4 regions of the Serratia sp. ID 25-353 genome follow, and region 1 is predicted to be linked to each of the others. Evidence: riboswitches for the same ligand, from Rfam matches in the RefSeq annotation. Region 1 holds a riboswitch; each other region holds the start of a gene.
The links. A riboswitch is a leader RNA that binds a small molecule or an ion and turns the genes downstream of it on or off. The one in region 1 is predicted to bind thiamine pyrophosphate.
Positions count from the first base shown of each region.

Region 2: another riboswitch for thiamine pyrophosphate. It lies ahead of thiC (phosphomethylpyrimidine synthase ThiC); the one in region 1 lies ahead of thiB (thiamine ABC transporter substrate binding subunit).
Region 3: another riboswitch for thiamine pyrophosphate. It lies ahead of thiM (hydroxyethylthiazole kinase); the one in region 1 lies ahead of thiB (thiamine ABC transporter substrate binding subunit).
Region 4: another riboswitch for thiamine pyrophosphate. It lies ahead of ACYF6X_RS04605 (TenA family protein); the one in region 1 lies ahead of thiB (thiamine ABC transporter substrate binding subunit).

Region 1 is NZ_CM139236.1:3,493,489-3,498,064, reverse strand. Features, by position in the region: gene thiP (thiamine/thiamine pyrophosphate ABC transporter permease ThiP) at 1-719, opposite strand, end outside; gene thiB (thiamine ABC transporter substrate binding subunit) at 695-1,681, opposite strand; TPP riboswitch at 1,739-1,857, opposite strand; gene sgrR (HTH-type transcriptional regulator SgrR) at 1,895-3,556, opposite strand; gene sgrT (glucose uptake inhibitor SgrT) at 3,647-3,820, shown strand; gene ACYF6X_RS16915 (sugar efflux transporter) at 3,975-4,576, shown strand, end outside.
Region 2 is NZ_CM139236.1:3,934,555-3,939,130, forward strand. Features, by position in the region: gene nudC (NAD(+) diphosphatase) at 1-572, opposite strand, end outside; gene ACYF6X_RS18980 (Rsd/AlgQ family anti-sigma factor) at 674-1,177, shown strand; TPP riboswitch at 1,217-1,341, shown strand; gene thiC (phosphomethylpyrimidine synthase ThiC) at 1,456-3,399, shown strand; gene thiE (thiamine phosphate synthase) at 3,392-4,042, shown strand; gene ACYF6X_RS18995 (HesA/MoeB/ThiF family protein) at 4,035-4,576, shown strand, end outside.
Region 3 is NZ_CM139236.1:429,490-434,065, forward strand. Features, by position in the region: gene ACYF6X_RS01975 (MFS transporter) at 1-516, shown strand, start outside; gene ACYF6X_RS01980 (methyltransferase) at 493-1,173, opposite strand; gene ACYF6X_RS01985 (GNAT family N-acetyltransferase) at 1,275-1,700, opposite strand; TPP riboswitch at 1,843-1,939, shown strand; gene thiM (hydroxyethylthiazole kinase) at 1,975-2,766, shown strand; gene thiD (bifunctional hydroxymethylpyrimidine kinase/phosphomethylpyrimidine kinase) at 2,766-3,566, shown strand; gene ACYF6X_RS02000 (inhibitor of vertebrate lysozyme family protein) at 3,651-4,109, shown strand; gene gutQ (arabinose-5-phosphate isomerase GutQ) at 4,149-4,576, opposite strand, start outside.
Region 4 is NZ_CM139236.1:972,323-976,898, reverse strand. Features, by position in the region: gene ACYF6X_RS04615 (SDR family NAD(P)-dependent oxidoreductase) at 1-455, opposite strand, end outside; gene ACYF6X_RS04610 (LLM class flavin-dependent oxidoreductase) at 469-1,491, opposite strand; TPP riboswitch at 1,642-1,744, shown strand; gene ACYF6X_RS04605 (TenA family protein) at 1,807-2,490, shown strand; gene ACYF6X_RS04600 (ABC transporter ATP-binding protein) at 2,487-3,227, shown strand; gene ACYF6X_RS04595 (ABC transporter permease) at 3,224-3,991, shown strand; gene ACYF6X_RS04590 (ABC transporter substrate-binding protein) at 4,027-4,576, shown strand, end outside.

The sequences.
Region 1 (4,576 bases):
AGATCGTAGTCGTAACTCAGCGCCTGATAGATCGCCAGTTCGATGGTGGTAGCCTGCGGCCCGCCGCCCAGCGACAGCACGGTGGCGAAGCTGGCGAAGCACAGCATGAAGATCAATGCGCCGCTCGGCAGGATCTGGCGGCGCAGCGCCGGCCATTCGACGAAGCGGAACTGCTGCCAGCCATTCATGCCCAGCTGGGCGGCCAGCTGGCGCTGCTCCACCGGGATATTCTCCAGCGCCTGCAGCAACAGGCGGGTGGCCAGCGGCAGGTTAAAGAACAGGTGCGCCAGCAGAATGCCCTGCAGACCGTAGGGCGAGAAGCCATATTCGATGCCCAGCCAGCCGCACAGCGTCGCCAGCCAGCCTTGGCGCCCATAGACGCTGAGCAGGCCGAACACCGCCACCAGCACCGGCAGCACCAGCGTCATGGCGCACAGCCGCAGCAGCAGCTGCCGGCCGGGGAAGCGGCGGCGATAGAGCGCGCGCGCCAGCAGAACGGCGGGCAGCACCGAAATCAGCGCCGACAGCAGCGCCTGCCAAAAGGTGAAGCGCACCACGTGCCAAAGGTAGCTGTCCTGCCACAGGCCGCGCCAGTCGCTGTCCGGCGCGTGACGCCACAGCGAGCCCATCGCCAGCGCGGCGACCAGCAGGATCACGCCGGCGGCCAACAGCCCCGGCCAGAGCCAGCGGGGGATCAGCGGCTGACGGCGGTTTGCCATGCCCGGATCCAACCGCCGCGTTGTTTGGCCACCTCTTCGGCGCTGTATTGCAGCGCGGTCTGCGGCACGTTCATCTGCTCAAAGCCGACGGGCAGTGGGGTGTTGATCACCGGGTACATCCAGTTGCCGGTCGGGATGGCGTTTTGGAACGCCGGTGTCACCATGAACTGCATGAAACGCTCCGCCAGCTCAGGCTGTTTGGCGGCCTTCAGCTTGCCCGCCACTTCCACCTGCAGGTAGTGCCCTTCGCTGAACGTGGCGGCGGCGTAGAGATCTTTTTTCTCTTCGATCAGGTGATAGGCCGGAGAGGTGGTGTAGCTGAGCACCAGATCGCCTTCGCCCTTCAGGAACAGGCCGTAGGCTTCGCTCCAGCCTTTGGTGACGGTGACGGTTTTCTTCGCCAGTTGCTGCCAGGCGGCCGGCGCCTTGTCGCCATACACTTTTTGCATCCACAGCAGCAGGCCGAGGCCCGGCGTGCTGGTGCGCGGATCTTCGTAGATCACTTTCCAGTTGCGATCGCCGCTGACCAGCTCCTGCAGGCTTTTTGGCGGGTTCTTCAGTTTTTCTTTGTTGTAGACGAAGGCGAAGTACCCGTAGTCGTATGGCACGAAGGTCGCGTCCTGCCAGCCGCCCGGCACCGTCAGTTTGGCGGTGTCGACGCCGCTCGGCGCGAACAGGCCGGTTTGCTGCGCCGCCTGCAACAGGTTGTTGTCCAACCCCAGCACCACGTCGGCGGCGCTGTTCTTGCCTTCCATGCGTAGGCGGTTCAGCAGCGAGACGCCGTCTTCCAGCGCGACGAACTTCAGTTCACAGTCGCACTCGGCTTCAAAGACTTTTTTCACCGCCGGGCCTGGGCCCCAGTCGGCGGCGAAGGAATCGTAGGTGTAAACCGTCAGCGTCGGCTTGGCCAACACCGGCGCGGCACACAGCAGCAATAAGCAGGGCAGAAATGTTTTGACCACGTTGCACTCCTGAAAAATAAGGGGGCAAGGGCATCTGAGGGGGCGAGGCGGCGTCGCCGGTTCGCTGGGCTCAAATCCCTCCGCCGGTATTGACCGGATCAGGTTCGACGGGTGTGCTCTCAGCGGAAAATCGGGCTTATCACGTGGCCCGACTTACCGCACCCCGTTGAGACGGCGCTATTGTAAAGATTAACCGACCCGGGCGAAAGGCGCTTATGCCTCCGGCGGGGCAAACCAGGCGGACTTGAAGTCGAACCAGCCGAGGGTGTTCATCCGCACGCCGCGCATGCTGCGCTGGCCGTGCAGCTGCAGCCAGTGGTGGAACAGCGGATGCAGCTGGTGGTTGCTGACCAGACGCTGGCAGAACTCGGCCAGCGGCAAGCGGTTGGCGCGCCACAGCGCTGCGTCCTGCGCCAGATCTTCGTTCATGCAATGCTGCATCAGCGGCAGTTCGTACAGCGTGGCGAACAGCGAAAACTCCAGCGGCAGATAGAAGTTGGCGCTGCCGAGCCACAGATCGCTGCGCGCGTCGCCCTGGTGCCAGGTGGCATAATCCACGCTTTGCACGATCAGACGGATGCCGTGCTGCGCCAGCAGCGGTTCGATCGCCTGGCGAATGGCGTGAAACTCCGAATGTTCATTGAAGTGGGTCATCGTCAGTTCGGTCAGGCCCGCGGGCTTGGGCTGCTGCGCCAGCGTGCGGTTGTGGTGCCAGCGCGGCAGCAGGCCGTACGCCGGCGACCAATAGCGCTGGTAGAGCGGCCCGGCGTGGCTCAGCAGCGAAATGGGGTTGATCAATTCGCACAGCCAACTGCGAATGGCGGGGTCGACGGCCAGCGGTGAACGCTGATCGAACAGCAGGAAATAGCAACCCTCTTCCAGCCGGCTTTCCAGCTCGCTGTTGCCGGTTTCATCGCCCTGCAGCTGCACGCCGGAGTGCACCAGCTCTTCGGAAAACTCCGGCAGCACCCAGATGTTCACCTCGTCGATCAGCGCCCGGTAGCCAAAATAGTCGTCGAAGGCGTGGATCTTCATCTGGCTGGGATGGTTGCGCACCATGCGGTAGGGGCCGGTGCCGACCGGATGGCGGGCGAAATCCGGCAGTTCACGCCATTCGCGCGGCAGGATCATGGCCTGCACGCTGCCCAGCAGCCAGGGCAGCCAGTGGTCGGGGCTGCGCAGCTGCACGTCGATAACGAACGGCGTCGGCGAGGTGACGCTCTCGATATGCGAGAACAGCGGTTGCGAGGTCAGACGCGAGAGGGAAGTGATGACGTCCGCCATCTCCAGCTCGCGGCCATGATGAAAATGGATCGCCGGGCGCAGGTAAAACCGCCAGTGCAGCGGGGTCAGCGCCTGCCAATGGTGAGACAGATCGGACTCCAGTTCCCCGTTTTCCTCATTTATGCGCGTCAGGCCGTTGAAGATCTGGCGCGCCAAATGGGTCTCCGAACGCCGCAGCGCCGAGCCGGGCAGCAGGTTGTACAGCTGCCGGTAGTAGAGCACCCGCAGGATGTGTTTCCCCTGGCGGAAGCTGCGGCCCAGCTGCGACAGCAGCATCTGGCGCACCACGTTTTTGTCGCCCACCAGCTGCACCAACTGATCGATGCGGTCCTGTTCCAGCAGCTCCTCGGCCCGTTGTTGCTGCAGCGCCAGGCCGGTGTAGTGGAAGGTTAACCGCGAGCGCTTGCCGCGCCCCGACTCCGCCTGCCAGGTGAGCCAGCCTTCCCGCTGCATGGCGCTCAGCAGGGAGCGCACGTGGCGGCGCGAGCAGCTGAGCACCTCCGCCAGCGCCTGCAGCGTAGTGTCGGTGGTTTCACCGTGGCAGCGCTGCCACAGACGGATGAACTGCTGCTGCAATCGGGACGTGGACATAAAAGAGGAACGCTCCTGCCTCAACTCGTCAATTTTTTTTTCCCTATATTACGCCGATAATTTTCATCAATGAAAGGGGAGGGCGTAATCATGAAAGCTTTCTTATCCAGACAGTTCTATCAGCGCTACTTCAGTGCGGTGCGCCGCCAGCGCGCCGACTGGCTGAGCGTGGTGCCCGAACAGGCGCGGCTGGCGATGCTGGCGCACCTGACACAATGGGACATTAAAGAGATGACCGATAAGCAGTATCGCGAGCACCTGTAGGGGCCGCGGCAACCAATTTCTGAGTAATGGTGCTGTTTCACCAGCCAGTGGGGCGACCCACTGGTTTTTTTATGCGTGGTCATGGCGATGCGCTTGCATTTTTCTCGCCGTGGCCTAAGGTTCTTTCTTCTGCTTTGAGGTCAGGGAAGACGATATGCAACGCCTGAGCCGGTTGTCACTGCGCATTAACCCCATCTTTGCCGCATTCCTGCTGATCGCTTTCCTCTCCGGCATCGCCGGCGCGTTGCTGACGCCGACGCTCAGCCTGTTTCTGACCACCGAGGTCAAGGTGCGGCCGCTGTGGGTCGGGCTGTTTTACACCGCCAACGCGGTGGCCGGCATCGTCGTCAGTTTCCTGCTGGCCAAGCGCTCCGACACCCGCGGCGATCGGCGCAGGCTGATCTTGCTGTGCTGCCTGATGGCGGTCGGCAACTGCCTGCTGTTCGCCTTTAATCGCGACTACCTGACGCTGATCACCGCCGGGGTGCTGATGTCCGCCGTTGCCAACACCGCCATGCCGCAGATTTTCGCGCTGGCGCGGGAATATGCCGACCGCGAGGCGCGTGAAGTGGTGATGTTCAGCTCGGTGATGCGCGCCCAGCTTTCGCTGGCCTGGGTGATTGGCCCGCCGCTGTCGTTTGCGTTGGCGCTGAACTACGGCTTTACCGTGATGTTCCTGATCGCCGCCGCCACCTTCGCGCTTTGCGTGCTGCTGGTGGGATTTATGCTGCCTTCGGTGCCGCGCGCGGCGGGAAA
Region 2 (4,576 bases), 440 kb from region 1:
GAAGTGACGTAGCGCAGGTTCTTGATTTCGATATTGCTCTCTTCCATCACTTCACGCGCCACCGCCTGTTCCAGCGTTTCGCCCACTTCGACGAAGCCGGCCAGCACCGTGTGGATGCCACCGCGATGACGCACGTGTTGCGCCAGCAGGATCTGATCCTCGCGCCGAATGGCGACGATTACGCAGGGTGCAATCTGCGGATAGTACCGCTCTTTGCAGTGGCCGCACAGGCAGGCGCTTTCGGAGCGACTGAGGTGCATCTCATGGCCGCAGTAGCCGCAGTAGCGATGGGAACGGTAGAAATCCGCCAGCTGCACGCCGCGCCCGGCAAGCTGGAACAGACCGCGATCCTGATCCAACAGCTGACGCACCGAGCCCATCTCCCGCGGCATCGCCTGGCGCACCAGCCAGACCGGCGCGCCCTCCCATTCACCGATGGTGCGCGCCATGTGGCCCCGCAGCCCAAGAGCGGCGGCAGTCCCCGACGGCAATTCACCGTTCGGTAACCAAAGTTTGCTTTCATGGCTGACAATCCACCAGCCGTTTTCATTGCCCGTTAATGCAAGTTCCATATCGTTGTTGCACAACCTCAGCTTCACTGGCACTCTACGAATCGGCTTTGTTATATTTTAATAACTTACCGGTTACTTTTATTACTTACACGGAGTCAAACATGCTCAACCGTTTGGAAAGGCTGACTCAGCGCGTTGGCGGTAGTAATGAATTAGTTGATCAATGGCTTCAGGCCCGCAAACAGTTGCTGGTCGCCTACTGCACGCTGGTAGGCCTCAAACCGAATAAAGAAAAGCATACGCCGCTGAATGAAAAAGCGCTGGAGAACTTTTGCCACAACCTGGTGGATTACCTCTCCGCAGGGCATTTTCATATCTATGACAGAATTATCAAACAAGTGGAAGGCGCAGCCAGTCCGAAAATGTCGCTGGCGGTGAACATCTACCCCAAGCTGTGGGCCAATACCGAACAGATCATGGCGTTCCACGATCGCTATACCGAAGTGGATATCGATCAGGAGGTTTGTCTGGAATTCCACCAGGCCTTGTCGGATATCGGCGAAACGCTGGCGGCGCGCTTTGCGCTGGAAGATAAGCTGATCCAGTTGGAGGCGGAAGCCGCACAGCAACCGCTGCCGGACCAGACGCTGGATCCGGCGCGTTAAAATTTTATAGTTTTTTTTCTTATCCCTCCTATACTGGGGGGCATCTTGTCGGAGTGCCTAGCGCCTGATTTGTTCATCGAATCAGCCAGGCTGAGACCGTTAATTCGGGATCCGCGGAACCTGATCGGGTTAATACCCGCGAAGGGAACAAGAGTAATCTATCGCCACAGGCACGGCCTTCCCCTTGTGGGCGCCCTGCCTGATCGGCCACCATCATTACTCCCTCCGAGCTCCAGACAAGCAACTTTCCCAACCCAACACACTGGTAGGAACTTGCTATGTCTAACGTTAATCCACCGCGCGCCCGTAAAGCGCAACGCGAAGCCGCCCAGCAGTTTATCGACACCCTGCAAGGCATGGCTTTCCCGAACTCACGCCGCATCTATCTGCAAGGCTCGCGCAGCGATATCCAGGTGCCGATGCGCGAAATTCAGCTCAGCCCGACCCTGCTTGGCGGCAGCAAAGACCACCCGCAGTATGAACCCAACGAGGCGATCCCGGTGTATGACACCGCCGGCCCCTACGGCGATCCGCAGGCCGAGCTCGACGTACACGCCGGCCTGGCCAAGCTGCGCGCCGACTGGATCGACGCGCGCGGCGATACCGCCACCCTCAGCGGCGCCAGCTCCGGCTTCACCCAACAGCGGCTGGCGGACGAGGGGCTGGATCACCTGCGCTTCGAGCATCTGCCGCTGCCGCGCAGGGCGCTGCCGGGCAAGTGCGTGACCCAGCTGCACTATGCCCGCGCCGGTATCGTCACCCCGGAGATGGAGTTCATCGCCATCCGTGAAAACATGGGGCGCGAGCGCATTCGCGGCGAGGTATTGCGCCACCAGCATCCGGGCCAGAGCTGGGGCGCCAACCTGCCGGACAACATCACGCCGGAGTTCGTGCGTCAGGAAGTGGCCGCCGGCCGCGCCATCATTCCCGCCAACATCAACCATCCGGAGGCGGAGCCGATGATCATCGGCCGCAATTTCCTGGTGAAGGTGAACGCCAATATCGGCAACTCGGCGGTCACGTCGTCGATCGAAGAAGAGGTGGAGAAGCTGGTGTGGTCCACCCGCTGGGGCGCGGACACCGTGATGGATCTCTCCACCGGTCGCTATATTCACGAAACCCGCGAGTGGATCCTGCGCAACAGCCCGGTGCCCATCGGCACCGTGCCGATCTACCAGGCACTCGAGAAGGTCAACGGCGTGGCGGAAAACCTCACCTGGGCGATGTTCCGCGATACGCTGCTGGAACAGGCGGAGCAAGGGGTCGACTACTTCACCATCCACGCCGGCGTGCTGCTGCGCTACGTGCCGATGACCGCCAAACGCCTGACCGGCATCGTGTCGCGCGGTGGCTCGATCATGGCCAAATGGTGTCTGTCGCACCATCAGGAAAACTTCCTCTATCAGCATTTCCGTGAAATCTGTGAGATCTGCGCCGCCTACGACGTTTCGCTGTCGCTCGGCGACGGCCTGCGCCCCGGCTCGATTCAGGACGCCAACGACGAAGCCCAGTTCGCCGAGCTGCATACGCTGGGCGAGCTGACCAAAATCGCCTGGGAATACGACGTGCAGGTGATGATCGAAGGCCCGGGCCACGTGCCGATGCAGATGATCCGCCGCAACATGACCGAAGAGCTGGAACACTGCCACGAAGCGCCGTTCTACACCCTCGGCCCGCTGACCACCGATATCGCCCCGGGCTATGACCATTTCACCTCCGGCATCGGCGCGGCAATGATCGGCTGGTTCGGCTGCGCCATGCTGTGTTACGTCACGCCGAAAGAGCACCTCGGCCTGCCGAACAAAGAGGACGTCAAACAGGGCCTGATCACCTACAAGATCGCCGCTCACGCCGCCGATCTGGCCAAAGGCCATCCGGGCGCGCAGATCCGCGATAACGCCATGTCCAAGGCGCGTTTCGAATTCCGCTGGGAAGATCAGTTCAATCTGGCGCTCGATCCGGCCACCGCGCGCGCCTATCACGACGAAACCCTGCCGCAGGAATCCGGCAAGGTCGCCCACTTCTGCTCGATGTGCGGGCCGAAATTCTGCTCGATGAAAATTTCGCAGGAGGTGCGCGACTACGCCGCCGCCCAGGAAGCCGCCAAGCCGATCGAAGTACAGCTGACCGGCATGGAGAAAATGTCCGCCGAGTTCCGCGCCCGCGGCAGCGAGCTGTATCACAGCGCCGGCACCCTGCAAGAGGAGACAAGCAATGACTGATATCACGACCCCCTTCCCGGCTACGCCCCACAAGCTGGGGCTTTACCCGGTCGTCGACAGCGTGGCGTGGATCGCTCGCCTACTGGAGGCCGGCGTCACCACGATCCAGCTGCGCATCAAGGATCTGCCTGACGAGCAGGTCGAAGAGGATATCGCCGCCGCCATCGCGCTGGGCCAGCGTTATCAGGCGCGGCTGTTCATCAACGACTACTGGCGGCTGGCGATCAAACACGGCGCCTACGGCGTACATCTGGGCCAGGAAGATCTCGATACCACCGATCTGGCGGCCATCCACCGCGCCGGGCTGCGGCTGGGCGTATCCACCCATGACGACGCCGAGCTGGCGCGCGCGCTGGCGGTGAAACCGTCCTACATCGCGCTGGGGCACATCTTCCCTACCCAGACCAAAGACATGCCTTCGGCGCCACAGGGGCTGACGGAGTTGAAGCGCCATATCGCCGATTTGGCGGATTACCCGACGGTAGCGATCGGCGGGATCAGCATCGATCGCGTACCGGCGGTGCTGGCGTGCGGCGTCGGCAGCGTGGCGGTGGTCAGCGCCATCACCCAGGCGCCGGACTGGCGCGCGGCGACGGCCGAGCTGCTGCGGCTGATCGAAGGCGAGGATCCGAACGATGCTTAACGATCAGGAATTCCTGCGCTACAGCCGTCAGCTGCTGCTGGAGGACGTCGGCCCGGAAGGCCAGGAGAAACTCAAGCGCGCCACGGTGCTGATCGTCGGTTTAGGCGGGCTCGGTTCCCCGGCTTCGCTGTATCTGGCCGCCGCCGGCGTCGGCACGCTGCTGCTGGCCGACGACGACCAGCTGCACGTCACCAACCTGCAGCGGCAAATTCTCTACCGCAGCGCCGATACCGCCACCGGCAAGGCGGCGCTGGCGCAACGCCACCTGCAGGCATTGAACCCGTTGGTAGAATCCATCCCGCTGGCGCAGCGGCTGCAGGGGCAAGCGCTGCGCGACGCAGTCGCCCGCGCCGACCTGGTGCTGGATTGCTGCGACAATATGGCGACCCGCCATGAGGTCAATGCCGCCTGCATCGCCGCCGCCAAACCGCTGATCAGCGGCAGCGCGGTCGGCTTCAGCGGCCAGCTGCTGGTGCTCGAGCCGCCCTATGCGCATGGCTGCTACGCCTGCCTGTACCCGGAACAGGAAGAGCC
Region 3 (4,576 bases), 2.0 Mb from region 1:
CTCTTTTGGAGTTCGCTGGTGTTGCCGCTGAGTCAGGCGCCGTTCAACTTCACCCATGCCGCGGTGGGGGCGTTCGGCCTGGTCGGCGCGGTGGGCGCACTGGCGGCGGTGCGCGCCGGGCATCTGGCGGATCGCGGGCTGGGGCAGGCGGCCAGCGGCGTGTGTCTGCTGCTGTTGACGCTGGCCTGGCTGCCGCTCGGTTTGCTCGGCAGCGGCCTGGTTTGGCTGGTGGTGGGCATCGTGTTGCTGGATCTGGCGGGCCAGGCGATCCACGTGCTGAACCAGAGCATGATCTTCAGCGCGCACCCGCAGTCACACAGCAGGCTGGTGGGCTGTTACATGCTGTTTTACGCCGTCGGCAGCGGGCTGGGCGCCTTTGCCGGCACCCATATGTATGCCTGGGCGGGCTGGAGCGGCGTCTGCTGGCTGGGGGCGGGCGTCAGCCTGAGCGCGCTGCTGTTTTGGCGGCTGACGCTGCGCGGGATGCCGGGATCAACGGCGGCGGTGGAGCAGTGAAAGCTGGAAGCCCAGCGCACCGCACAAGTGCTGAGGCGCGGTGAAGCCGCTTTCCGCCAGGAGGAGACGGCTGCGCGCCGCCGCCATCGGGTGCCAGTTGCGGCGGGTGCGTTCGATCACCTCCTGCGCCTGCGCCGCCGAATGCCCGGCGCTTTGCAGCCAGTGTTGGTAATGGCTGGCGGGCAGGCCATCCGGTTGATAGTCGAACAGCAGCAGCGGTGCGGCGGGGGAGAGGCGCTGCGCCAGCTGCTGCAGGAATTCCAGTTTGGCGCCATCGTCGGCGATAAAATGCAGCACCAATGAGCACACCGCCGCGTCGTGGCGGGTTTGCGGCGCTTGTTGCAGCAAGGTGGGCTGGAAGCTCACCCGTTGTGCGTAATCCGCGGCTTCAGCCTTGGCGCGCGCGGCCGCCAGCATGCCGGCGGAGGGTTCCACGGCGCTGAAACGCCAGCTGGCGTTGGCGGCGGCCAGCGCCGACAGTTCGCTGCCGGTGCCGCAACCGGCCAGCAACAGCGTGGCGTCATTCGGCAGCGTCTGCGCGAGCGTCGCCGTCAGCAGCGCCTGAGCAAACTGATAGCCGGGCACCAGGGTCAGAATACGGCGATCGTAGTCCGCCGCCGCGGCATCGGGGAAGCGAGTATCCGTTTGATGTTGCATAACCTTCCTTGCAGAGTTCATCGAGAGAGACAAGGAAGGGTATGCTTAACTGATAATGAAATCCATTATCATTAATGAGTTCTGTGACGGGAAAGGCGGCGTTAGCGGGCCGGCGAATGCATCAGGTAATAATCTTCTTCGCCATCGTTGCCGGTAGAGATGATGCGCCAGCCGTGTTTGCGGTAGAACGCCAGCGCCTTTTCATTCTTCACCAGGCATTTCAGCGAGCCGGTGGCGGTGAAGGTAGCTTCCGCCGCCTGCAGCAGCGCACTGCCGACGCCGCGCGGCGGCTGATGGGGATCGACATACAGGTTATGAATGAAGTTGTCCTCGCGGTAGACGGAGACGAATCCCAGCAGCACGCCGCCGTCTTCCGCCACCCAAATCGCTTCGCCCAGCGTCGCGCCGTCGAAATCTTCCAACTGATAGTTTGAGGTATCGCGCCAGCCGAACGCCGCCTTGCGCGACGCCAGGTACAGCGTGCGCAGGAAAGGGCGATCGGTCTCTTGGTAGGGTCTTATCTGCATGGCATCTCCCGGTGGTTTGTGCTCACTATAGCGCATTGCGCGGCGTATGCTTGCCGGGCCAATTTATTCGCTTGTTTGTCCACGCCGCCGCTGGCATGATCCCCTGCAGGGATTAACGCAACGTTGATCACAACCTATTGATTTTCATGACTCGGGGTGCCCTTCTACGTGAAGGCTGAGAAATACCCGTATTACCTGATCTGGATAATGCCAGCGTAGGGAAGTCACGGCCGCCCAGCCGGCGCCGCCTTCTTGAACGCCGGTTGGGAGGAATATGATCGCTCGACCTGATGCACTACCCGGCGCGCGCGCCGCGGCCTGTCTGACCCAATTCCAACAGCGGCCTCCGCTGATCCACTGCCTGACCAACGAAGTGGTGCAATCGCTGACCGCCAACGTGCTGCTGGCGCTCGGCGCCTCCCCGGCGATGGTGGTGGAGCCGCAAGAGGCGGCGCAGTTCAGCGCGCTGGCCGACGGCCTGCTGATCAACGTCGGCACCCTCAATGCGCTGCGCGCCGAATCGATGCGGGCGGCGGTGGCCGCCGCCAATCAGGCCGGCAAGCCCTGGACGCTGGATCCGGTGGCGGTCGGCGCGCTCTCCTACCGCACCGCCTTCGCCAAACAGCTGCTGGACGAGAAACCGGCGGCGATACGCGGCAACGCCTCGGAAATCATGGCGCTCAGCGGGTTGCTGGCCAGCGGCCGCGGCGTGGACAGCGGCGACGATTCGCTGGCGGCATTGCCCGCCGCGCGTGAGCTGGCGCAGCGCAGCGGCGCGGTGGTGGCGGTCACCGGCGCGGTGGATTACGTCACCGACGGCCAACGTGACTGGGCGATCGAAGGCGGTTCCCCGCTGATGACGCGGGTGGTGGGCACCGGCTGCGCGCTGTCGGCGGTCGTGGCGGCGTTTTGCGCCCTGCCGGGCGATCGCCTGGACAACGTGGCGACTGCCTGCCGGGTGATGTCCCACTGCGGCGGTCTCGCGGCCAGACAGGCCGGCGGGCCGGGCAGCTTTACGCCGGCGTTCCTCGATGCCCTGTATCAGTTGCGCGGGGAGGATCTGTGATGAAACGCATTAACGCCCTGACCATCGCCGGCACCGATCCCAGCGGCGGTGCCGGCATTCAGGCCGATCTGAAGGCTTTCTCGGCGCTTGGCGCCTACGGCACCTCGGTGATCACCGCGCTGGTGGCGCAGAATACCCGTGGCGTGCAGTCGGTGTATTACATCGATCCGGCGTTCGTCGCCGCGCAGCTGGACTCGGTGTTCAGCGACGTGCGCATCGACAGCGTCAAGATCGGCATGCTGGCCAACGCCGACATCGTGCAGGCGGTGGCCGAACGGCTGCGCCATTACCGGCCGGAGTTCGTGGTGCTGGACACCGTGATGCTGGCGAAAAGCGGCGATCCGTTGCTGGCGCCGGAGGCGGTGGCGTCTATTCGACGCGAGCTGTTGCCGCGGGTGTCGATCATTACGCCGAACCTGCCGGAAGCAGCGGCGCTGCTGGCGTGCGCGCCGGCAGAAGATGAAGCGCAGATGCGCGAGCAGGGGCGGGCGCTGCTGGCGATGGGCTGCCGGGCGGTGCTGATGAAGGGCGGCCACCTGAGCGAAAGCGAGAGCCCGGACTGGCTGTTTACCGCCGAAGGCGAGCAGCGCTTTACCGCGCCGCGCGTCGCCACCCGCCACACCCACGGCACCGGTTGCACGCTCTCGGCCGCGCTGGCGGCGCTGCGCCCGCGCCATGCCGACTGGGCGGCTACGGTGGCCGCCGCCAAGGACTACCTGCAACAAGCGTTGCAACAGGCGGACACGCTGGAGGTGGGGCACGGCATCGGGCCGGTGCATCATTTCCATGCCTGGTGGTGAGTCAACTTTTTGTCGCAACCGTGGTCTGACTAGTTCAGGCCCGGTTTTATGGGCGAAACCTGATTTAACCTAGGGAGAAGGACTATGACGGGACACCAGGCGCTGCGTTGCGCCCTCTTCGGCGCACTGCTCAGCTTCAGCGCGGGCAGCTTTGCCCAGCAGATCGTCACCACGTCGGATTTGATTCAGCAGCCGGGGTATCAGGCCAGCTGGCAAAACATGGTGAAAGGCCAGGCGCGGATGCCGGGTTGGGCGCGTAAGGGCGTCGGCACCTCAACGCCGGCGCAGAATCTGAACTGGAAGGGCAAAGAGTATCTGGTCGGCAACCTGTGCAAGCCGCACGACTGCGGCAACAACTTTTTGATCGTGGCGTTCAGCGCGGACAAATCCCAGGCCTGGGGCGTGCGGGTGGCAGTGGAAGATCGGCCGGAAGCCGTCGATCATCCGAAGAAGTATGCCAAGTACCAGTGGCTCGGCAAGCCGAATGACGACATGAAGGCGCTGCTGAAGCAGCAGTTCGAGAACAATCCCGACTGGAAATGATCTGACCGGGGGCGCCGGTGATGGCGCCCCCGGCGTTGATCAGCCGATGCCGGCCTGATGCAGATCGTGCAGGTTGAGCGCCCCCACCAGCACGCCGTCCATATCGACCACCGGGGCCGCGCTGATGTGCTGTTCGTGCAGTGCTTCCAGCGCCTCGCCGGCGCGCCACTGCTCCGGCAGCCGATAGCCGGGGCGGGTGATCGCCGGGCTGAGCGGATCCTGCAGGCTGTTGCCCTTCACCAGCCAGCGGCGCAGGTCGCCGTCGGTAAACACGCCCACCACCCGCTGCTGTGCGTCGCAGACCGCCACTAACCCGAGCCCGGTGCGGCTCAGCTCCAGCATCGCCTCCATCACGTTGGCGCTTTCGCTCACGCGCGGCAGGCGATCGCCGGTGCGCATCAGGTGATGCACGCGGTTCAGCAGGCGCGCCCCCAGGCTGCCACCCGGGTGCGAGCGGGCGAAATCTT
Region 4 (4,576 bases), 2.5 Mb from region 1:
GCGGCGGCCAGCGCGGTGACGAACAGCTTGCTGTCCGAATAGGAGCCCGCAGCGCCGCCGAGCCAGTCTACGCCGTTCAGTTCCGGCGCTCCGTCAAAGTGCATGCTGCTGCTCAGGTAGACGATGCGCTTGGGGCGCTCGATCAGGGCCGTCAGCAGGTAGGGCGCAACGACGTTCACCGGCATCACCTGCGGCCCGGTAAACATACCGGCGTTGTGGATCACCGCGTCCGGGCGGCCAAGGCGATTGACCTGCTCGGCAAGCTGCCGGATCTGCTGCACATCGGACAGATCGCCAATCGCCGCCTGCGCACCGCGATCCAGCAGATCGCGCACCGCGTCCAGACGGCCGGGCTCACGCGCATGCAAAATCACCTGATGCCCTTCGTCCAACAGCGTTTGCGCGGCGGCGCGGCCCAGCCCGTCTACCGAGCCGGTAATGAAAATGCGTGACATGCCATTCCTCCGTTTAGCGCCAGCCGAGCGCCGGCGCGACATGGGTTAAAATCGATTCGATGACGTGGGCGTTGTAATCCACGCCCAGCTGGTTAGGTACGGTCAGCAGCAGCGTATCCGCTTCGGCGATGGCCTCGTCCTGCGCCAGCTGCTTGATCAGCACGTCCGGCTCGGCGGCATAGCTGCGGCCGAAGATCGCCCGGGTCTGCGCGTCGATATATCCGAGCTGATCGCCCTCCTTGCCACCGCCGCCGAAGTAGTTGCGATCCCGCTGATCCACCAGCGCGAAGATGCTGCGGCTCACGGAAACCCGCGGCTCATGCGTGTGGCCGGCCTCTTGCCAGGCGGCGCGGTAGGCGCGGATCTGCTTGGCCTGCTGGATGTGGAAGGGTTCGCCGGTCTCGTCGTTCTTGAGCGTCGAGCTTTGCAGGTGCATGCCCAGCTTCGCCGCCCAGACAGCGGTGGCGTTCGAACCGGCGCCCCACCAGATGCGATCGCGCAGCCCGGCGGAAAACGGCTCCGGCCGCAGCAGCCCAGGCGGATTCGGGAACATCGGCTGCGGATTGGGTTCGGCGAACCCTTCGCCGCGCAGCGCTTCCAGGAACACTTCGGTATGGCGGCGGGCCATGTCCGCGTCGGTCTCGCCGTCGGCCGGGGCATAGCCGAAATAGCGCCAGCCGTCGATCACCTGCTCCGGCGAGCCACGGCTGATGCCGAGCTGCAGCCGCCCGCCGGCGATCAGATCCGCCGCGCCGGCGTCTTCCACCATGTACAGCGGGTTTTCATAACGCATGTCGATCACGCCGGTGCCGATCTCGATGCGTTGGGTTTTGGCGCCGATGGCGGCCAGCAGCGGGAACGGCGACCCCAGCTGGCGTGCAAAGTGGTGTACGCGAAAATAGGCGCCGTCCGCCCCCAGATCTTCGGCGGCGACCGCCAGATCGATGGACTGCAGCAGCGCATCCGCTGCGGAACGGGTGCCGGACTGGGCGGAAGGCGACCAGTGGCCAAACGAGAGAAAACCAATCTTTTTCATCGGGAATCGTCCTCAAAGGCAAAATCATCGGCCTACAGTGACAAAAATCGCGCGCTCTGCGCCAGCAAAATCGCCCCCGATCGCACTAAACGAACCGATTGCCGCCGCGCCGCCCGGCGATTGTAATCAAAAAACAAATGTCGTATAACAAGCAGCTCCGAGGGGTGTCCTGTTACGGGCTGAGATGGCGCAAGCCGAACCCTTTGAACCTGATCTGGGTCATGCCAGCGAAGGGACGGTTAGGCAACAACGCTCTCACCCGTTGCCTGTTCATACCCCAGCGTGCCCGGATCTCCACTGACTCAAGGAGGTCCCATGTCCATCACCACCCTGTTCGAAAGCGGTCTTTACGGCCGGTTGCGCCAACATGCCGGCAGCCACTGGCAAGATTACGTCGATCACCCGTTTCTGCAGCAGCTGGCCGCCGGCACCTTGCCCGAACGCGCTTTTCGCCGCTACCTGACCCAGGACTACCTGTTCCTGCTGCACTTCGCCCGCGCCTACGCGCTGCTGGTCAGCAAGCTGCGCACCCTGCCGGAGATGCGCGCCGCCACTGCGTCGCTCAACGGCATCGTCGCCGAACTGCCGCTGCACGTCGCCTACTGCGCCGAATGGGGGCTGAGCGAAGCGCAGATCGCCGCCCAGCCGGAAGCGGCGGAGACCATGAACTACACCCGCTACGTACTGGATATCGGCCATGCCGGCGACGCCCTCGATCTGCTGGCCGGCCTGCTGCCCTGCGTGGCCGGCTATGCCGAAATCGGCCTGCGGCTGCTGCACGATCCCGCCACCCAAATGGAGGGCAATCCTTACGCCTCCTGGATCCGCAACTACGGCGACGCGGGCTATCTGGCCGGCGTGCGTGCCGCCATCGAGCTGCTCGAGACCGTCGGCCACCAGCGCGGCGCACAAGGCCGCCTCACCGAGCTGGCGCAGATTTTCACCACCGCCACCCAGTTGGAATCGGCATTTTGGCAGATGGGGCTGAACGCCTCATGACCTCCCCGCTTCGCCCGCCCGGCATCCAGGTGCGGAATCTCAGCCTGCGTTTCGGTCAGCAAATCGTCTTCGACCGGCTGAGCTTCGACATCGTCGGTGGCAGCTTCGTCGCCCTGCTCGGCGCCAGCGGCGCCGGCAAAACCAGCCTGCTGAAGATCATCGCCGGCCTGGAACGGGCTACCTCGGGCACGGTGACCGGCAGCGACGGCCTGCCGGTCACCGGGCGCATCGCCTACATGGGGCAAAAAGACCTGCTCTACCCGTGGCTGACCGTCGAGGAGAACGTCGCCCTCGGCTCGCGGCTGCGCGGCGAAACGCCGGACCGGGCGTGGGCGGCGCACCTGCTGGAGCGCGTGGGCCTGGCCTCTCATGGCCGCAGCCTGCCTGCCGCGCTGTCCGGCGGCATGCGCCAGCGCGCCGCCATCGCCCGCACGCTCTACGAACGCCAGCCGATCGTGCTGATGGACGAACCCTTTTCCGCACTGGACGCCATTACCCGCGCCGAGATCCAGAGCCTGGCCGCCGAACTGCTGGCGCAAAACACCGTGCTGCTGATCACCCACGATCCGATGGAGGCCTGCCGCCTGAGCCACCGGCTGCTGGTGCTGTCGCCCTGGCCGCTGGGCCTCGACGACACCCACCGCATCAGCGGGCAACCGCCGCGCGCGCCGGATGACGCCGACCTGCTGAGAAGCCAGGCCGAGCTGCTGCAACAGCTGGTGAGGGCCGCGCAATGAATATTGCCAAAGAGCGCGGCTTCACCCGCCTACGGCGCGGGCTGACGGTGTTCGTCGGCCTGCTGCTGCTGTGGTGGCTGGCGGCGCAAAGCGGCATTCCGGCCTTTCTGCTGCCCACGCCGAGCGCGGTGGCGCAGGCGCTGTGGGACGGGCGCGGCTACCTCGCCTGGCACACGCTGGTCACCGCTTCGGAGATCGTCAGCGGGCTGGCGCTGGGCGTGCTGCTCGGCGCGGCGCTGGCGCTGTGCATGATCTTCTCGCCGCGCCTGCAACGCTGGCTGATGCCGCTGGTGCTCACCAGCCAGGCGATACCGGTGTTCGCCCTGGCGCCGCTGCTGGTGCTGTGGTTCGGCTTCGGCATGAGCGCCAAGGTGGCGATGGCGGTGCTGGTGATTTTCTTCCCGGTGGTGTCGGCCTTTTTCGACGGGCTGCGGCGGGTCAACAACGACTATCTCGATCTGGCGCGCACGATGCGCGCTTCCCGCTGGGCGCAGCTGCGGCACGTGCGGCTGATGGCAGCGCTGCCGGCCTTCGGCTCCGGCCTGCGCATGGCCGCCGCCGTCGCGCCGATCGGTGCCATCATCGGCGAATGGGTGGGCTCGGCCGAAGGGCTGGGCTACGTGATGCTGAACGCCAACGCGCGCATGCAGACCGACGTCTGCTTCGCCGCGCTGTTTATTTTGGTGCTGATGACCGTGCTGCTGTGGGCTACGGTGGATGCGCTGCTGCGGCGCCTGATCGCCTGGGCGCCGGAAAACGACTGATGATTGCAACCATAACCAGGGATAAAGGAACGACCATGATCAAACAAACCGTTTGCGGGCTGCTGCTCGGCGCCGCCATCACCGGCCAGGCCGGCGCGGCCGAAAAGCTGACGCTGGTGCTCGACTGGTATATCAACCCCGATCACGCGCCGATTATGGTGGCCGAGCAAATCGGTGCCTTCAAGGCCGAAGGGCTGGACGTCAAGATCGTGCCGCCGTCCGATCCGGCGCTGCCGCCGCGGCTGGTGGCCGCCAAACAGGCCGACCTCGCCATTACCTATCAGCCGCAGCTGCATTTCTTCGCCGATCAGGGCCTGCCGCTGATGCGCGTCGGCACGCTGATCAACACGCCGCTGAATACGGTGATCGCGCTGGATAAAAACATCACGTCGCCGGCGGATCTCAAGGGCAAAACGGTGGGTTACTCGGTCAGCGGCATCGAACAGGCGACGCTGGCCACCATGGTCGAACACGAGCACCTCAAGCCGCAGGACATCAAGCTCATCAACGTCAACTTCCAGCTAACCAGCGCCCTGCTGGCGGGCCAGGTCGATGCGGTGATCGGCGGCTACCGCAACATCGAAG